Regions from separate parts of the Neobacillus sp. NPDC093127 genome, predicted to be linked through region 1. Evidence: a T-box and tRNA genes for the amino acid it is inferred to sense, from the RefSeq annotation. Region 1 holds a T-box; the other holds one or more tRNA genes.
The links. A T-box is a leader RNA that pairs with one kind of tRNA and senses whether it is charged. The one in region 1 lies ahead of argS (arginine--tRNA ligase), so its partner is inferred to be a tRNA-Arg.
Positions count from the first base shown of each region.

Region 2: it has a tRNA-Arg gene. The T-box ahead of argS (arginine--tRNA ligase) is inferred to sense a tRNA for this amino acid. The anticodon was not compared.

Region 1 covers NZ_JBIVOP010000015.1:12,704-21,035, reverse strand. The annotation lists gene ACIQCO_RS19330 (ABC transporter permease) at 1-271, shown strand, start outside; gene ACIQCO_RS19325 (asparaginase) at 335-1,381, shown strand; gene ACIQCO_RS19320 (ABC transporter ATP-binding protein) at 1,442-3,457, shown strand; gene ACIQCO_RS19315 (TetR/AcrR family transcriptional regulator) at 3,853-4,440, shown strand; gene ACIQCO_RS19310 (alpha/beta-type small acid-soluble spore protein) at 5,229-5,483, opposite strand; T-box leader at 5,583-5,797, shown strand; gene argS (arginine--tRNA ligase) at 5,846-7,540, shown strand; gene ACIQCO_RS19300 (DinB family protein) at 7,614-8,078, shown strand; gene ACIQCO_RS19295 (MFS transporter) at 8,160-8,332, shown strand, end outside.
Region 2 covers NZ_JBIVOP010000001.1:281,240-289,571, forward strand. The annotation lists gene mutL (DNA mismatch repair endonuclease MutL) at 1-668, opposite strand, end outside; gene mutS (DNA mismatch repair protein MutS) at 682-3,270, opposite strand; gene ACIQCO_RS01435 (YwaF family protein) at 3,471-4,211, shown strand; tRNA gene ACIQCO_RS01440 (tRNA-Arg) at 4,417-4,490, shown strand; gene ACIQCO_RS01445 (LysE family transporter) at 4,986-5,621, opposite strand; gene ACIQCO_RS01450 (amino acid permease) at 5,863-7,221, opposite strand; gene ACIQCO_RS01455 (NADPH:quinone reductase) at 7,580-8,332, shown strand, end outside.

The sequences.
Region 1 (8,332 bases):
AATCCCTAATACGATTGGGTTAATTGTTATTAATATGATGTTCACCATTCCCTCTGCTATTTTCACAGAAGCTTTCCTTAGCTTTATTGGCCTGGGGCTGCAAGAGCCGCTTGCGTCCTTAGGGGTATTAATTAATGATGGTTTTCATGGGATGAGAAACCATTTTTATCTTCTTCTTTATCCGGCACTAGTCATTATTGGAATTATGGTTAGTTTTAATATTTTAGCGGATGGACTTAGAGATGCCTTAGATCCGAAAATGAGAAAATAATGATCATCATCGTAAGTAAAAAACGTGAAAACTAAATATCAATTTTATGGAGTGGAATATGTTATGGAAAAACCAGTAAAAGTTTACCGTGGAACGTATCTTGAAAGTACACACGATATCCATGTCGCCGTAGTTAACACACGAGGGGATCTGCTTTATTCATATGGGGATCCAGAACGGCTAACCTTCCCAAGGTCATCCATGAAGCCATTTCAAGCAATCGCAGTTTTAGAAACAGGAGCGGCAGATGCCTATGATTTTGAGGAAGCGGATATTTCACTCATTTGTGCTTCACATAGTGGAGAACAAAGGCATCGGGACCGTGTAATGAACATAATCAACCATATTCATTTAGAAGAAAACAGTCTCCAATGTGGAACCCATATTCCAAGGGATATTGAAAGCTATAATGCATTAATGAAAGCGGGCGGCGAGCTTACACCTGTTTATAGTAACTGCTCAGGGAAACATTCGGGAATGTTAACGGCAGTGGTCCACATGAATGAGGACGTAAGTAGTTATCGAGAGTTGACGCACCCTCATCAACAGCGGATATTACATGCCATTGAGGATGTATGTCAATATTCGAAGGAGAAAATTGACATCAGCGTTGATGGTTGCGGTGTTCCTGTCCATCGACTTCCATTAAGGAATACTGCCTTAGGGTTTGCCCGCTTAGCAAATCCAAATGCTTGGGAGCAAAGCGAACGAGCACAGGCACTCGAAAGAATTCGCAATGCGATGATGAAGCATCCAGAAATGGTAGGCGGAACGGACCGATTTGATACTGATTTAATGGCTGCTTTCAATGGGAAAATTGTCGCAAAAGGCGGAGCAGAGGGTGTTCAATGTATTGGGGTAGTGGATTTAGGCCTCGGTATTATCATTAAGGCAGAGGATGGAAATGCGCGAGCAGTAAGCGTCGTTGCAATGGAAGTATTAAAGAAACTAAAAATTGGTGACGAATCCATTTATCAAATACTAGATCAATATGTAAATGCACCGGTACTAAACGCGAGAAAGGACCGGATCGGACGGATTGAGGCCAATTTTGAGCTAGTTAAGCATCATAATGAAAAAATTGACGGTGAAACGGTTACCAATTTATAAGTGGATAAAAACCGGCTTATTTCTGGAGTTTTTAATTAGGAGAGAGGAAGGGAAGACATTGTGGATAAATTACTAGAAATCAACAACCTACATGTTTCTTTTCAAACGTATGCCGGTAAAGTTCAGGCAGTCAGAGGGGTTAATCTCTATTTAAAAAAGGGTGAAACGCTAGCAATTGTTGGGGAATCTGGTTCGGGAAAATCGGTCACATCGAAAAGCATTATGAAACTTTTACCTAACAAAACTGCTCAAATTGAAGAGGGAGAAATCCTTTTTGAAGGGAAAAACTTAGTGAACCTTTCTGAGAAAGAAATGGAAAAAATAAGAGGTTCGGAAATTTCGATGATCTTCCAGGACCCAATGACAGCCTTAAACCCAACGATGACAGTGGGAAAGCAAATCGCTGAAAGTATCATGACCCATCAAAAACTAAATAAGCAGCAAGCACAGCAACGAACAGTTGATTTATTGAAGCTTGTTGGGATACCGAATCCTGAACAGCGGGTAAACCAATATCCACATCAATTTTCGGGTGGTATGCGGCAAAGGGTTGTCATTGCGATTGCTCTTGCTTGTAATCCGAGAATGGTTATTGCTGATGAGCCGACAACAGCATTAGATGTAACTATTCAAGCGCAAATCTTAGATCTCATGAAAGATATTCAAAAGAAAATGGATACATCGATTATCATCATAACCCATGATCTAGGGGTAGTTGCCAACATTGCCGATCGAGTGGCCGTCATGTATGCCGGAAAGATTATTGAAACCGGGACAGTCGAAGAAGTATTTTATAACCCGCAGCATCCATATACATGGGGATTATTAGGTTCAATGCCTAATTTGGAAACGAAAGGGGAGCTTGCTGCTATACCAGGAACCCCTCCAGATTTACTCCATCCACCAACAGGGGATGCTTTTGCTGAAAGAAACGAACACGCATTAAAAATTGATTATCTTCGTGAACCACCGATGTATAAAATTTCAGAAACTCATTATGCGGCTACATGGCTGCTTCATGGAAAAGCGCCAAAAATGGAGCGATCAGATTTTTTAAGAAAGAAAATAAAAGTGGTAGAAAGTCCGGCAACGAAACAGAACGAAAAAGCACCCTTTCAGCAAGAACCATTAATGGAAATCAAAAATCTTAAAAAGTATTTTAAAACGGGTAAGAATGAAGTGCTGAAAGCAGTAGATGATGTTTCCTTTACGATTTATAAAGGGGAAACTCTAGGTCTAGTCGGGGAATCTGGATGTGGTAAATCAACAACAGGAAGAACTTTGATGAGATTGTATGACGTTACTGATGGAGAAGTACTATTTCAAAGGGAACAGGTTCACGGGAAAAAGAATCTTTCCCAGTTAAAACAATTTAACCGAAAAGTGCAAATGATATTTCAAGACCCATATTCTTCGCTTAATCCTCGAAAAACAGTAGCGGATATTATTGCTGAGGGAATTGATATTCATGGGTTGGCAGCAACTAAAGAAGAACGACAGAAAAAGGTATTCCGCCTGCTGGAAACAGTAGGATTGAATAAAAGCCATGCAAACAGGTATCCACATGAATTTTCAGGAGGCCAACGGCAAAGAATTGGGATTGCCAGGGCGCTCGCTGTTGAGCCGGAATTTATCATCGCGGATGAACCGATTAGTGCCTTAGACGTATCCATCCAAGCACAGGTTGTTAATTTAATGAAAAGGCTTCAAAAGGAAAAGGAATTAACTTATTTATTTATTGCCCATGATCTTTCGATGGTCAAACATATAAGTGATCGTGTGGGTGTCATGTATCTTGGGGGAATAGTAGAGTTAGCTACCTCCGACGATTTATATGAGGAGCCTCTTCATCCATACACCCAAGCTTTGCTTTCAGCTGTCCCGGTCCCAGACCCTGATATTGAAAAGAAGCGCAATCGTATTATTCTAAGTGGTGATCTTCCCAGTCCAAGTAACCCGCCAAGTGGGTGCAGGTTTAGAACACGATGCTCTATGGCAACAGATACATGTGCACAAGTAACACCTATTTGGAAAGAAGCGAAACCAAATCATTGGGTTGCTTGTCATTTGTTTTAAAGAAATCTAGTTCCATAATAGCAAGATAAGTAAAAAATACTGACGATAGAAGCCATGGCACGAATCAAAAAGGTGCCGTGGTTTTTCATTTATATTAATCATTGAGTGATCGTTAGAAAAGATAAGTTTGCTTTACCCATAAAGCTTGTAATTAATCAAACGTTTGATTAGTATAGTACATTTCCGGCGTCCATTTAATCAAATGATTGATTAGTATAACACCTTCTGATCCGGATTTAATCAAACGTTTGGCTAGTATTGCCCATTATGCAGAAAAGTTTTTCTGATTTCCAAAAGCTTTCCAAATAAATTGAAACGAAATATTGACTATGCTATAGTGAAATTAGATGATCTTGACCGAAAAACTAAATTAGTCAATAGGGAGAGTGGGTTTTATGGCACCCGACAGAAGGAAAATGATTGTTGCAGCGGCGACAAAATCCTTTTCGTTATTTGGCTATAAAGCAACGACCATGGATCAGGTTGCGAAGCTTGCGAATGTCGGAAAGGGAACCATTTATACTTTTTTCAAAAATAAAGAAGAATTGTTTGAGGAGATTATTTCTTCGCTGGTGAAGGAAATGATTGTCGAGGCGGACTCAGCCATTCAGCCGGAATTACCGTTTACAGAAAATGTCCATCGCGCTTTGTACCGATTATTAGAATACCGCTCCCAGCACCAGCTCATGATTAAGCTGGTTCAAGAGGAAGCGGAAATGGGGACCTTAGCGGTTTCGGAAATGCTCCAGCATGTTGAAAATGAGATTATCGACTATTTAAAGCAAAAAATTGAGACCGCCATTGCTAAAGGAGCCATTCCTGCAGCTAACACAGAAGTCACCAGCTTTCTTTTATTAAAAATGTATATTGCCCTTGTGTATGACTGGGAAAGGAACCACGAACCGTTGAGTTCTGAGCAGATCGCTGAGATTATGAAGGTGTTTCTTTTGAAAGGTCTTCAAAAAAAGACTAAAACGACTTAGTTTAAGACTTAAGTCGTTTTTCTATTTTTGAGTGTTTTCTCATTTATTACGGAGTGTTCCCATAAAAGCGGGTATAGGATGCAAAGCCGGAATCGAAAAGGGGAAAAATGAATCCAATAAGGGGTATTGAATGCAAAGTCCTTTTAAAAAGGTCAATAAAATGGAGTTATTGGAAGGAATTTTCAATCAAAAAGGGCCCTATCCCAGATAGTAGAGGGGAAAGTTACCTGAGCCAGGCTCCCCGCCTGGCTTTTTCGTGGGTTTGCGGGTGAATTTAGGGAAGTGGACAGTAAAAGAGGAAAAGTGGATAGTAACTGGGCAAAAGTGGACAGTAAAAAGTCAAAAACGGACAGTAAATCCCCAGAACCGGAGAGTAAAGGGTCCAAAGTGGAGAGTAAATCACAAAGTCCTTTTAAAAAGGTCATTCAAAAGGAGTTATTGGAAGGAATCTTCAATCAAAAAGGGCCCTATCCCAGATAGTAAAGGGGAAAGTTACCTGAGCCAGGCTCCCCGCCTGGCTTTTTCGTGAGTTTGCGGGTGAATTTAGGGAAGTGGACAGTAAAAGAGGAAAAGTGGACAGTAAAAAGTCAAAACCGGACAGTAAATCCACAGAACCGGAGAGTAAAGGGTCCAAAGTGGAGAGTAATTCATAAAACCCGAATCGAAAAGGAGAAAGATGAATCTAATAAGGGGTATTTGGATGCAAAACCCGATTCGAAAGGGAGAAAAATGAATCCAATAGTTGGTAATCGAATCAATAAAGGGATCTACAAAATAGATCCCAAGCGTCACTGTCTCTTACTTAGGTTTTCCTGAGCCATTTTCACAAGCTCGCGAACCATGCTGCCGCCTAGCCTGCCGCCGACTTTTCCGGCCTGTTCGGATGTAAGCTTTCCATTGTAGCCCTTTTTCAATGGAACGCCGACCTCTTCGGCTGCTTCAAATTTGGCATTTTCCGGGCTCGCAGATTGAACGACCTTTGCTTTAAGCGCATCTAATCCACTTCGCGCTTCCGGAACAAGTATTTTATTTCTTCTCGCCATATAAATCCCTCCTTTACTAATAGGATTGCCTAAAAAAAACATTCAATAGTGACTGGATAAATCCTTATCTTTCCAGTATAATAACTGATAATCAAGATGGAAAAATCAATGAAAAAGAGAGTAGTTATCGAGGATGTTTTAGCGAGTCGGGGGTGGTGTGAGCCTGATACAGATTAGATAATGAAGCGCACTTTTGAGATGCAAACCCGAAACCAAGTAGGGTATGCCGGAGAATACTCCGTTACAAAGGGAAAGCTGGTTCTTTTTGAACAATTAGAGTGGTACCGCGGGATAGTCAAACTCTCGTCTCTTTTATAGAGGCGGGGGTTTTTTGTTTTCTAACAATAAAGGAGGTCTATAGCATGAATTTTAAAAAGGATCTTGCCGCCATCTTGTTTGAACTGCTTGAACAAGAAATTTCAGCAGATGAACTGGAACTGATGATTGAAAAACCAAAAAACGCGTCGCACGGTGATTTAGCCTTTCCGTGTTTTACGTTGGCAAAATTAAAACGGAAATCCCCAAATATGATTGCCCAAGAACTAGGTGAAAAGATTCAATCGCCAATTTTCGAACAGACAGAAGTGGTGGGAGCGTACCTAAATCTATTTTTAAATAAAAAGTTGGTTTCGGAAAAGGCAGTCAGTGAAATTATCACGCAAACAGGCCATTTCGGAGCCCATGAATTCGGGGGCGGCGGAAATGTCACAATTGACATGTCGTCACCGAATATCGCCAAGCCATTCTCAATGGGGCATTTGCGCTCAACCGTTATTGGTAACGCGTTAGCACTCATCGTAGAAAAGTGCGGTTATAAACCAATCAAAATTAATCATCTTGGTGACTGGGGTACACAGTTCGGGAAGTTAATTACCGCCTATAAACTATGGGGTGATGTCGAGAAGGTAAAACAAAGCCCGATTAAGGAGCTACTCGCACTTTATATTAAGTTCCATGATGTGGCAGAATCCGACCCATCGCTTGAAGACCAAGGCCGGAGCTGGTTTAAACGGCTCGAGGATGGCGACGAGGAAGCGTTAATGCTTTGGCAATGGTTCCGTGATGAATCATTAAAGGAGTTTTCAAGGATATACGAGTTGATGAACATCCAATTTGATTCATATGCTGGTGAGGCTTTTTATAATGATAAAATGGACCGAGTTGTTCAACTGCTTGAGGAACAACAATTATTGGTAGAATCCGATCAAGCCCAGGTGGTTGAGCTGACTAATGAGGAGCTGCCGCCATGCCTGATTAAAAAATCAGACGGTGCGACACTTTATGCGACACGTGATTTGGCGGCCGCCCTCTATCGCAAGGAAAATTACAACTTTGCTAAATCCTTATACGTCGTTGGCCATGAGCAGAGCCTTCATTTTAAACAGTTGATTGCCGTGTTAAGTAAAATGGGTTATCCGTGGGCAGAGAACATGGTTCATGTTCCGTTTGGGATGATGTTAAAGGACGGCAAGAAAATGTCGACACGGAAGGGGAAAGTAGTTTTACTCGAAGAGGTGTTAACGGAGTCGATTGCGATGGCGAGACATAATATCGAAGAAAAAAATCCAAACCTGGCAAATAAAGATGAGGTGGCCAAACAGGTGGGCGTTGGAGCCGTTATTTTTCACGACTTAAAGAACAATCGGATGAACGATATTGAATTTTCCTTAGAGGAAATGCTCCGCTTTGAAGGCGAAACAGGTCCATATGTTCAATACACGTTCGCCCGGGCCTGCTCAATTTTACGAAAAGGAAAATGGCAGGCGGATGTACCTCCTGCCAACTGCCATACTACTTGGGAAAAAGAGTGGAAGGTAATAAGCATGCTTATCGAATTCCCGAATGCCATTCAACGGGCCAGTGAAAATCTAGACCCATCACAGGTTGCTAAATATGTAGTCGATCTTGCACAAGCCTTCAATAAATATTACGCCGAAGTAAAAGTCCTTGAGGAAAGTGCGGAGCAGCCTGCACGTTTAGCACTTGTTTACAGTGTTACGGTTGTCCTTAAAGAAGGCTTGCGGTTATTAGGCGTTGAAGCACCGGAAGAAATGTAAGTTCGTTTTGTTTCAAAACTGGCTTAATATGGTATAAACTATAGCTAGGAAAATTAGAAAGGGGAAATTTGAAATGAGTGAATTACTATTTAAGAGCTTTGAGTTAACGAGGAACTATTTCTTGAAAAATGTAGCTTCGCTGGATGAAAGCCTTGTTGATGTACAGCCTGAGGGATTTAACAATACGATTCACTGGCACATTGGCCATGCATTAACTGTCACGGAACAATTTATGTTCGGTTTTCCCAAAAAATCAACAAATCTGCCGGCAAACTATATGGAGTTATTTGCGACTGGCACGAAACCGGCTGATTGGAATGGTGACGTTCCATCGGTTCAAGATTTGTCAACGGAGCTTAAGGAGCAATTAGGAAGGATTAAAGAAATTCCAGCAGAGAGTTTCAGTGAAAAACTAAAAACACCGTTCCTTGGTCAAGAAACCTTTGGTGAACTCGCTAACTTTGCAGTCTTCCATGAGTCGCTGCACTTAGGACAAATTCAAGCCATGAAGCGTGTGATAGAAAAGACCCAATCGTAAAAAAACAATCTAATGAAAGTTCGTTTCTACTAGCCGTAGAGACGTTTTTTCATTTATATAGGAAGGAAGTCCTCTGCAAAAATGGATAAACAGATGATTAATGAAGGACCTAAGGAAAAGATCTGGACAAAGGATTTTGTTCTTATTGTATTTGCTAACTTTTTTATCTTTCTTGGCTTTCAGATGACACTGCCGACCATTCCCCTTTTTGTTGAACAATTAGGCGGAAATGATCAATTAATTGGCGTTGTTGT
Region 2 (8,332 bases), on a different contig from region 1:
ATTGGAACAAGCTGCTTGGCGATGGCCATTCCGTAAATCGAGGCCAGCACCTGACGAACATCGCCGTTTCCATTCGTTTGCAGCAGCTTCCGCTCATTATGAATTAAGCGGAAGGCAACTTCCGGATGGGACAGGGCAAGCCGGTTGACTACATCCGTAATATTCCCAAGTTCTGTGTGGATTGTTTTCATATACTTTAAGCGGGCAGGCGTATTGAAAAATAAATCGGTAATCGTGATGTCGGTTCCGCGTCTGCTTGAAGCTTTTTCAAACGTTTCGACTTTCCCGCCTTCGATGACTACCCGGTTTCCGGCACCTTCCCCCGTAGAGGTCTTCATCTCAAGTCTGGAAACGGAGGCAACACTGGGGAGGGCTTCTCCGCGAAACCCGAGCGTCCTAATCCGAAATAAGTCATTCTCGTCTTTGATTTTGGACGTGGCATGGCGTTGAAAGGCGATTAATACATCCTCTTCGTCAATTCCGTACCCATTGTCGGTAATTCGAATTTTAGCGAGTCCTGCTTCCTCCACCTCAATTTCAATCACGGTACTGCCGGCATCAATCGCATTTTCAACCAACTCTTTGACAACAGAGGCGGGGCGTTCAACTACTTCTCCCGCCGCTATTTTGTTGGATAAGGCGTCATCAAGTTGAATAATCTTTCTCATTCGCGCGCGCCTCCTACTTTAACTTTTTCTGGAGCTCGTACAACATATTAATCGCCTGAAGCGGTGTTACCTCTAATAACTCTATTTCTTTAATTTTCTCTAAAACTCGTTTTTCCTTAGAAGTCAGTTCGTGTTTCTTCGTTTCCTTCGGTTCATCAAAAAATGATAACTGGGCTGGCTTTTCTTCGATTACCTCCGCTTTCACAGGAACAGCAGCTTGAACGTCTGAATGCTCAAGCGTCGTTAAAATTTCATTTGCACGACTGATTAATTCCGCCGGCAGTTCGGCCAGCTGGGCGACATGTATTCCGTAGCTCTTATCGGCCGGCCCTTCTTTTATTTTATGAAGAAAGACAACCTTGCCGTTATGTTCAATCGCGCTGACGTGAATGTTTTTTAGCTTCGAAAGCTCTTCATCTAAAACGGTCAGCTCATGATAATGGGTTGAAAATAAAGTTTTCGCTCCAATCCGCTTATGAATATATTCAATGATTGCCTGCGCTAAGGCCATCCCGTCGTATGTTGAGGTGCCGCGGCCGATTTCGTCAAACAAAATCAAACTGTTTTGCGTCGCATTTGTAATCGCATTTTTCGCTTCGAGCATTTCAACCATAAAGGTACTTTGTCCAGAGATCAAATCGTCTGCCGCACCAATACGTGTAAACACCTGATCAAAAATCGGCAGCACGGCTTCAGCCGCCGGAACGTAACAGCCGATTTGCGCTAAAATAGCTGTTAAAGCAATTTGGCGCATGTACGTACTTTTACCAGACATATTCGGACCCGTAATCAACAGGACTTCCCGGTCGCTGTCCATATGACAATCATTTGGTACATATTCCTGAGCGTTTAATACCTTTTCGACTACTGGATGGCGGCCATCCTTAACAGCTACACGGCGCTCTGTAGAAAATTGCGGCTTCACATAGTGTCGTTCTTCACTAACCTGGGCAAAGCATTGCAGGACATCAAGCTCGCTGACCATTTTTGCCAGCGCCTGCAGACGCGGGATTTGCTCCTTAACAATCTCGCGGATTTCGGTAAATAACTCATATTCAAGCTCGCCGCATTTTTCCTCCGCTTGTAAAATCAACGCTTCTTTTTCTTTTAGATCCGGGGTAATAAAACGTTCGGCATTCGATAGAGTTTGCTTCCGTTCATACTGTCCTTCTTCTAATAGATGCAGGTTTGCGCGAGTGATTTCAATATAGTAGCCGAATACGCGGTTATAGCCAACCTTCAACGATTTAATCCCGGTTTTCTCCCGCTCTTCCCGCTCAAGGCTTGCTATCCACGTTTTCCCGTTCCGGCTGGCATCACGATATTGATCGAGCTGGGCATTGTACCCGTCGCGAATCATATTGCCTTCTTTTAACGAGAGCGGCGGATTTTCTACGATTGCCTGCTCCAATAAATTAGTGATCTCTTCACACGGGTCAAGGTGCTCAGCAATTTTTCTAACTTCTTCATTTTGCATCGTCTGTAGGATTTCCTTTAAAAATGGCACCTGCATTAACGAGCGCTTAAGCTGGACTAAATCACGGGCATTCACGTTTCCAAAGGCAACACGCCCTGCTAAACGCTCTAAATCGTATACCTCTTTTAATTTTTCACGAAGCTCCTGGCGTTCAAAGTAATGATTCATCAGAACTTCGACAATCGCTTGACGATGTTCAATCTCATCCTGATTAATCAATGGCCGGTCAATCCAAGTTTTTAACATCCTTCCGCCCATTGCGGTCATCGTTTCATCAAGAAGCCATAATAACGAACCCTTTTTCCCTTTGGAACGAATCGTCTCGGTTAATTCAAGATTACGCTTTGAATAGTAATCAATTTTCATATAGTGATGAATTTGATAGGTAGTAACAGGCTGGAGATGGTCAAGGCTTCTCTTTTGCGACCGGTATAAATAGTTAAACAGCCTTGCTGTTGTTTGTTTCAATTTATCTTGATTTAAATCCTCAAGCAGATGGGCATAATTCATCTCTAGTGAACTATTATCTTCAAACGAAATCGCGAGCACATCACGTTCCCGCATCTTCTTTTGCAGTTCTCCGTCAAAATTGCTTGCAACAACTACCTCTTTGGCACTTAAAACCGACAGTTCATTCAATACCTCATCAAAATTGCTGGAAAGTAAGGTTACTCGGCTCTCACCTGTTGAAATATCGTTATAAGCAAATCCATAAGTTTGGTCATCAAAGGCTGTAATCGAGGCGATATAGTTGTTCTCTTTGTCAGTTAATCCTTTTCCATCCATCACGGTTCCCGGTGTGATTAACTGAACAACCTCCCGTTTGACCATTCCTTTTGTCTGTTTCGGGTCTTCCGTTTGCTCACAAACCGCTACTTTATAGCCCTTGGAAATAAGCTGTTCAATATAGTTAGCTGCTGCATGGTAAGGAACTCCACACATCGGAATCCGTTCATCGGTACCGCCACCGCGGCTTGTTAAGGTTATCTCTAATTCCTGTGATGCCTTTATCGCATCATCAAAAAACATTTCATAAAAATCGCCCAAGCGAAAAAATAAAAAGGCATCTTGATAATCTGCCTTCACGGTTAAATATTGCTGTATCATCGGCGTATAAGCAGCCATAATGACCTCCACGGTTAAATTCATTTCGAGTATCTTCGACAAACTATTATATCATAAAATGTTGGTGTCAGGCACTCGTCGATTGAAGGGTTTTATTAGCGAATCAAAAATACCAACAAACTTTTAGAAAAGAACCTTTCTAAAAATTCCAACTTCCTCTCACCATAACATGTTAAAATAATTGTAAGGGTGGTGAAATTATGGAGTGGTTTAGCGGGAGTTACAAAAATTATGATTTTCAGATGTTTTCAGCAAGTCACCTTGTTATCCTAACCATCTTAATTCTATGCTCTTTAGCAATATTTTTATTTAGAGATTGGCTAAGTGCTAAGAATTGGAGAGGCACTGAAATCGGTGTCGCTATTTCTTTAATAATAATGGAGACTGCTTATCACTTATGGCTGATCGTAAATCGCAGCTGGCATGTCAGCGACGCCATCCCATTAGAGTTATGCAGTATCAGCCTGATTTTAACGGTTCTCTTGTTGCTGACTAGGATAAAATTAATTTACGAAATCTTATTATTTACAGCAATACTTGGCGCATCTCAGGCATTAATCACACCACTATTAAATTATGACTTTCCACATTTTCGATTCTTCCACTTCTTTTATACTCATTTAATGATCATTTGGGTGCCGCTCTATTTTACTTGGGCAAAGGGGTACCGGCCGACAATCTGGTCGGTAGTAAAATTATTTGTCTTTTTAAATGTTTTGATGCCGATTATTATGGTCATTAATAAGATGGTTGACGGCAATTATATGTTCTTAAGTCACAAACCCGACAGTGCCAGTCTATTAGATGTTCTGGGCCCTTACCCTTGGTATATCTTATCCATGGAAGGTTTATTAATAACGCTAAGCTTGATTGTTTGGTTGATTTTCCGTGAAAAGACTGCGAAAAAAACGGAAGTGGCCAAGAACCTTCCGCTGCAATAACATCAACTTGTTATTGACCTTTTTCGATTATATCATTATAATAATAAACGTTCCTATAATGAGTCCCAATAGCTCAGCACGTTCGAATATGCTTCAACGAATTTGCTACAGCGTACTGATCGAACCACTTCTTGAATAATCTTTCTGAGATCAGGACGGGTTTATCTTATTGTGTGTCTAAAACAAAATAAATAAGTCTTTACTTGTCCCAATAGCTCAGCAGGATAGAGCAACAGTTTCCTAAACTGTAGGTCGGAGGTTCGAATCCTCTTTGGGACGTAAAAGAAACCCTGTTATATCAAGGGTTTCTTTTTATTTTAACTTTTAAAAAAGCAATAATTTTTGGTAATGGGGGTCGGATTGGGGCAGGTATTATCCCAAAATTACCAATCATTTTTTTCTTCCTTAGGCACCAAAGATACGTGTTGTAAATCAGCTACATAATAAGCAACACGATATACTTTCATCATCATCATCATCATTCTTCTTCTAATTCATTTTTTCCCTCGAATTGTGTATTTACCAATTTACAAAACATTTACTTATCAACAACGTGGAGTTAACAAGTTTGAGTTATCCTATCCCTAAGATAGATTCTTCTTAAGGGGGAATTATTGTGAAGAATTATTTTTTTACAGCAATTCTAATAATCCTATTGTTTATATTGTTCGTACCTGTTAGAGAGGCCTTGGAAGAAGCATTTAGAATATACTTTTATTTTTGATATATTTATTGCAAAATTTCTGTCAAAAGCGAATTAACTTAATGCTTTATCTAATTTATTCTTAGTGCTTGAATCCCCTGATAACCAAAATAAACTCCAAATATAATTAGTGAAGTACCGGAAATAATAGAAATCGCAATTAGGGTTTTTACATTTAAAAGCCTCCTAAAACCAGTAGTAAGGGCTGCAACAAAGATGTCCCAAAAAATTAGACCAAGGAAGATCATGCTGCTATAAATCAAAAGTGATTCCGTTCCATTTGTTTGAGCAGTTTTTGCCAATACGGATCCATAGATCCCCAACCAAAAAAGAATGGATAATGGACTGGTAATCGACATAATAAATCCAGTAAGAAAGCATTTAAATAAGGAATCTTTTTTTCTGCTGTATGTTAAGGTGAGTGTATTTGCATTTTTAATACTTTCAAATCCAGAATAAATAAGAATAAATCCTCCAAACAGCCACAGGAAGATTTGTACAATAGGAATCCCTAAGAATTGAACCATTCCTAAATAAACCATAAACATAAAAATCCCATCAGCAATCATCGAACCTACCCCCACAATCCAAGCATGCCAGAACCCATTCTTGATTCCTTTATCCAAGCGAGCGGAATTGACCGGGCCAATAGGGGCAGCTAAAGTAAATCCGAGGATTATATAACCAGCCAAAATACTTATACTCAAAAAAAATCACCTCGCATCACATTAGGGTCAACTTGTACATTTTATGAATGAAACGGTGATTCATGTCCATATAATTTGTAATACTCCACAGTTATTTGGGAATTTGCTCGTTAAAAAAACATGAAAAGGGGCTATCTAAAAATAGACAACCCCCTTCCTCTTTTATCCGTGCGCCCTTTCTTAGAGCATATCAATAGATTATCCAACACTAACGAAAAATAAAAATTTCCTTACCGTAATCCTATCCTTTTTGGCTTTTCTTCTTCCAAACCATTTTTTCCATGATAAAGGCAATTACACCAATGATCGCTGCTACTAATAAACTAACAAAGAAGCCCATTCGTATGCTCTTCTCCATGAGGGTTCCACTTACTGCAGCAAGAATAAGAACTAAACCTAAAATTGCCAACATCTTTCCACCAAACTTTATGTCCAAAATATGAAAGGCAGAAATAATGATAAAGGACCAGTTGAAAAGAATTAAAATCCCTGCAGCTGTTGTGATGTATTCATAGATTTTCCCAGGCAACAGCAATGCTGTGACAATTGATGCAATTAATCCAATCGTTGCCAGGGCTAATGAGGGAAGTGGCAGTTCTTTAAAGTTTTTTAGCTTTTTAGAAAACCACGATGGTGCATCACCACCTTCAGCGAGTGTTACTAAAAGTGTGGTTACCCCAAATAATGAAGCGGTCATGGTTGAAAATCCTGCCAATATAATCGCTGCATTAAATACATGGGGGAAAAAGGCAAAATGATATTTATCTAATGCCGTAACAAAAGGACTCTCTTTTTCAGTAAATGCCCCGTGTGCAGCCATAAAGACTGCAAGACCAATTGATATAACATAAATAATCACCAATACAATCAACATGATAATTCCCGCTTTGGGTGCATCTTCCTTCTTTTTAAGTCTCATGGCCATTAGTCCAATGACTTCAATCCCTCCATAGGCATAAAAGGCATAAATTAAGGAGGACCAAAAACCTTTGTACCCTTCAGGAAATAGTTCTTTTGCTGAATGCGGAAAACCAGGATGTTTCACATTCCCATGCAGCCAGCCAAAAACGGCTGCAGCTGCGATAATAATAAACATAACAATAGCAGCTGTTTTAATAATCGCTAATACATTTTCTACTTTATCAAACCCCTTATTGCCTGTTAAAACAACCACAATGGAAAGAATCGCATACCCCGTCGCAAAGAGCCATAGTGGGACATTGGGAAACCAAAATCTTGAAAGAATCGAGAGTGCGGTTAGTTGGCTGCCCATAATCAGGATGTTTGAGCACCAGTAATTCCATCCGCAGCTAAAACCTGCCCATCGTCCGTAGGCTTTGTTTGCGTAGTAGCAAAACGATCCATCTTGCGGGTCCTCTGCTGTCATTTTGGCTAATAGATTGTAAACAACGTAAGTCCCTAAGGCTGCTAAAATAAATGAAAAGACAATAGACGGGCCAGTTACTTTAATCCCAATTGTGGAGCCAAGAAAAAATCCAGTTCCAATCGTGCAGCCCACTCCGATTAAAGACAATTGCCACCAACTTAAATTTCCTTCTTCACCGCCTTTACTCTTACCACTAGGGATGAAAAAATCCATGTGATGCCTCCTTATACACAAATATCCTATGAATACACTATAAATTTCACTTTAAGCAGTTTCACTCGAATTAGTATTGTCTAATAGAAACGGGATAATGCCTTGAAAAATAAACCAAACATTAGGCTGCGATTCTTGTAAACCAATACGTTTACTTGGTAGTAGATAAAAAAAGAATGGCAGTGTGGAAAAAGGTAAATTCTAGTCTGAATCAGCCTTTTTTAAAACTTACAAAACGTCAAGTAAGTTACAAACAATATAAGAATTGGTCTTAATTTTTCCCAAAAAGGTTTTTTTGACCAAGAAGATAGTCTATCATGAAGTAGATGTGATTTTACTTTAAACAGGGGGAAGCCGAATGAAAGCTATTCAAATGTCGTCCTTTGGGGAACCTGAAGTGTTAAAACTAGTAGAAGTTAAAGAACCGGTACCGGCAGAAAACGAAGTACGGGTAAGGCTTTATTATGCCGGCGTCAATCCAGCAGAAGCTTATATACGTGCGGGAGGTTATGCCTTTTTCAATCCTGACATGCCTTATACCCCTGGATTTGATGGTGCAGGTGTGGTGGATGAGGTTGGCCCGGGTGTCACTAGGCTCAAGACCGGCGATCGGGTATTTGTCGCCTCCACAATGTCAAAAAGAAAAACGGGAACATATGCGGAAAAAGTAGTTTGTGATGTGGAAGCTGTACATAAATTGCCTGAAACAGTAAGCTTTGAGCAGGGAGCAGCACTTGGCATTCCTGTCACGGCTGCCTATCGCGCACTTTTTCACCGGGCACATTTAAAACCGGGAGAAACGGTATTAGTCCATGGGGCTTCCGGCGGTGTAGGTACTTTAGCTGTACAACTTGCTAAATATGCAGGTGCACAAGTAATCGGAACTGCCGGCACAGAAGAAGGCATGGATGTAGTAAGAAAATCTGGTGCTGACGCCGTCCTTAACCACAATCAGACGGGGTATTTGGAAGAAATCCCCTCCCTTACAAACGGTGCTGGCGTTGATGTTGTCATTGAAATGCTTGCCAATGTCAATCTAGAAGAGGATTTAAAGCTGGTCAACAAGTTCGGCCGGGTGGTCGTAGTAGGCAACCGCGGAGCATTGGACTTC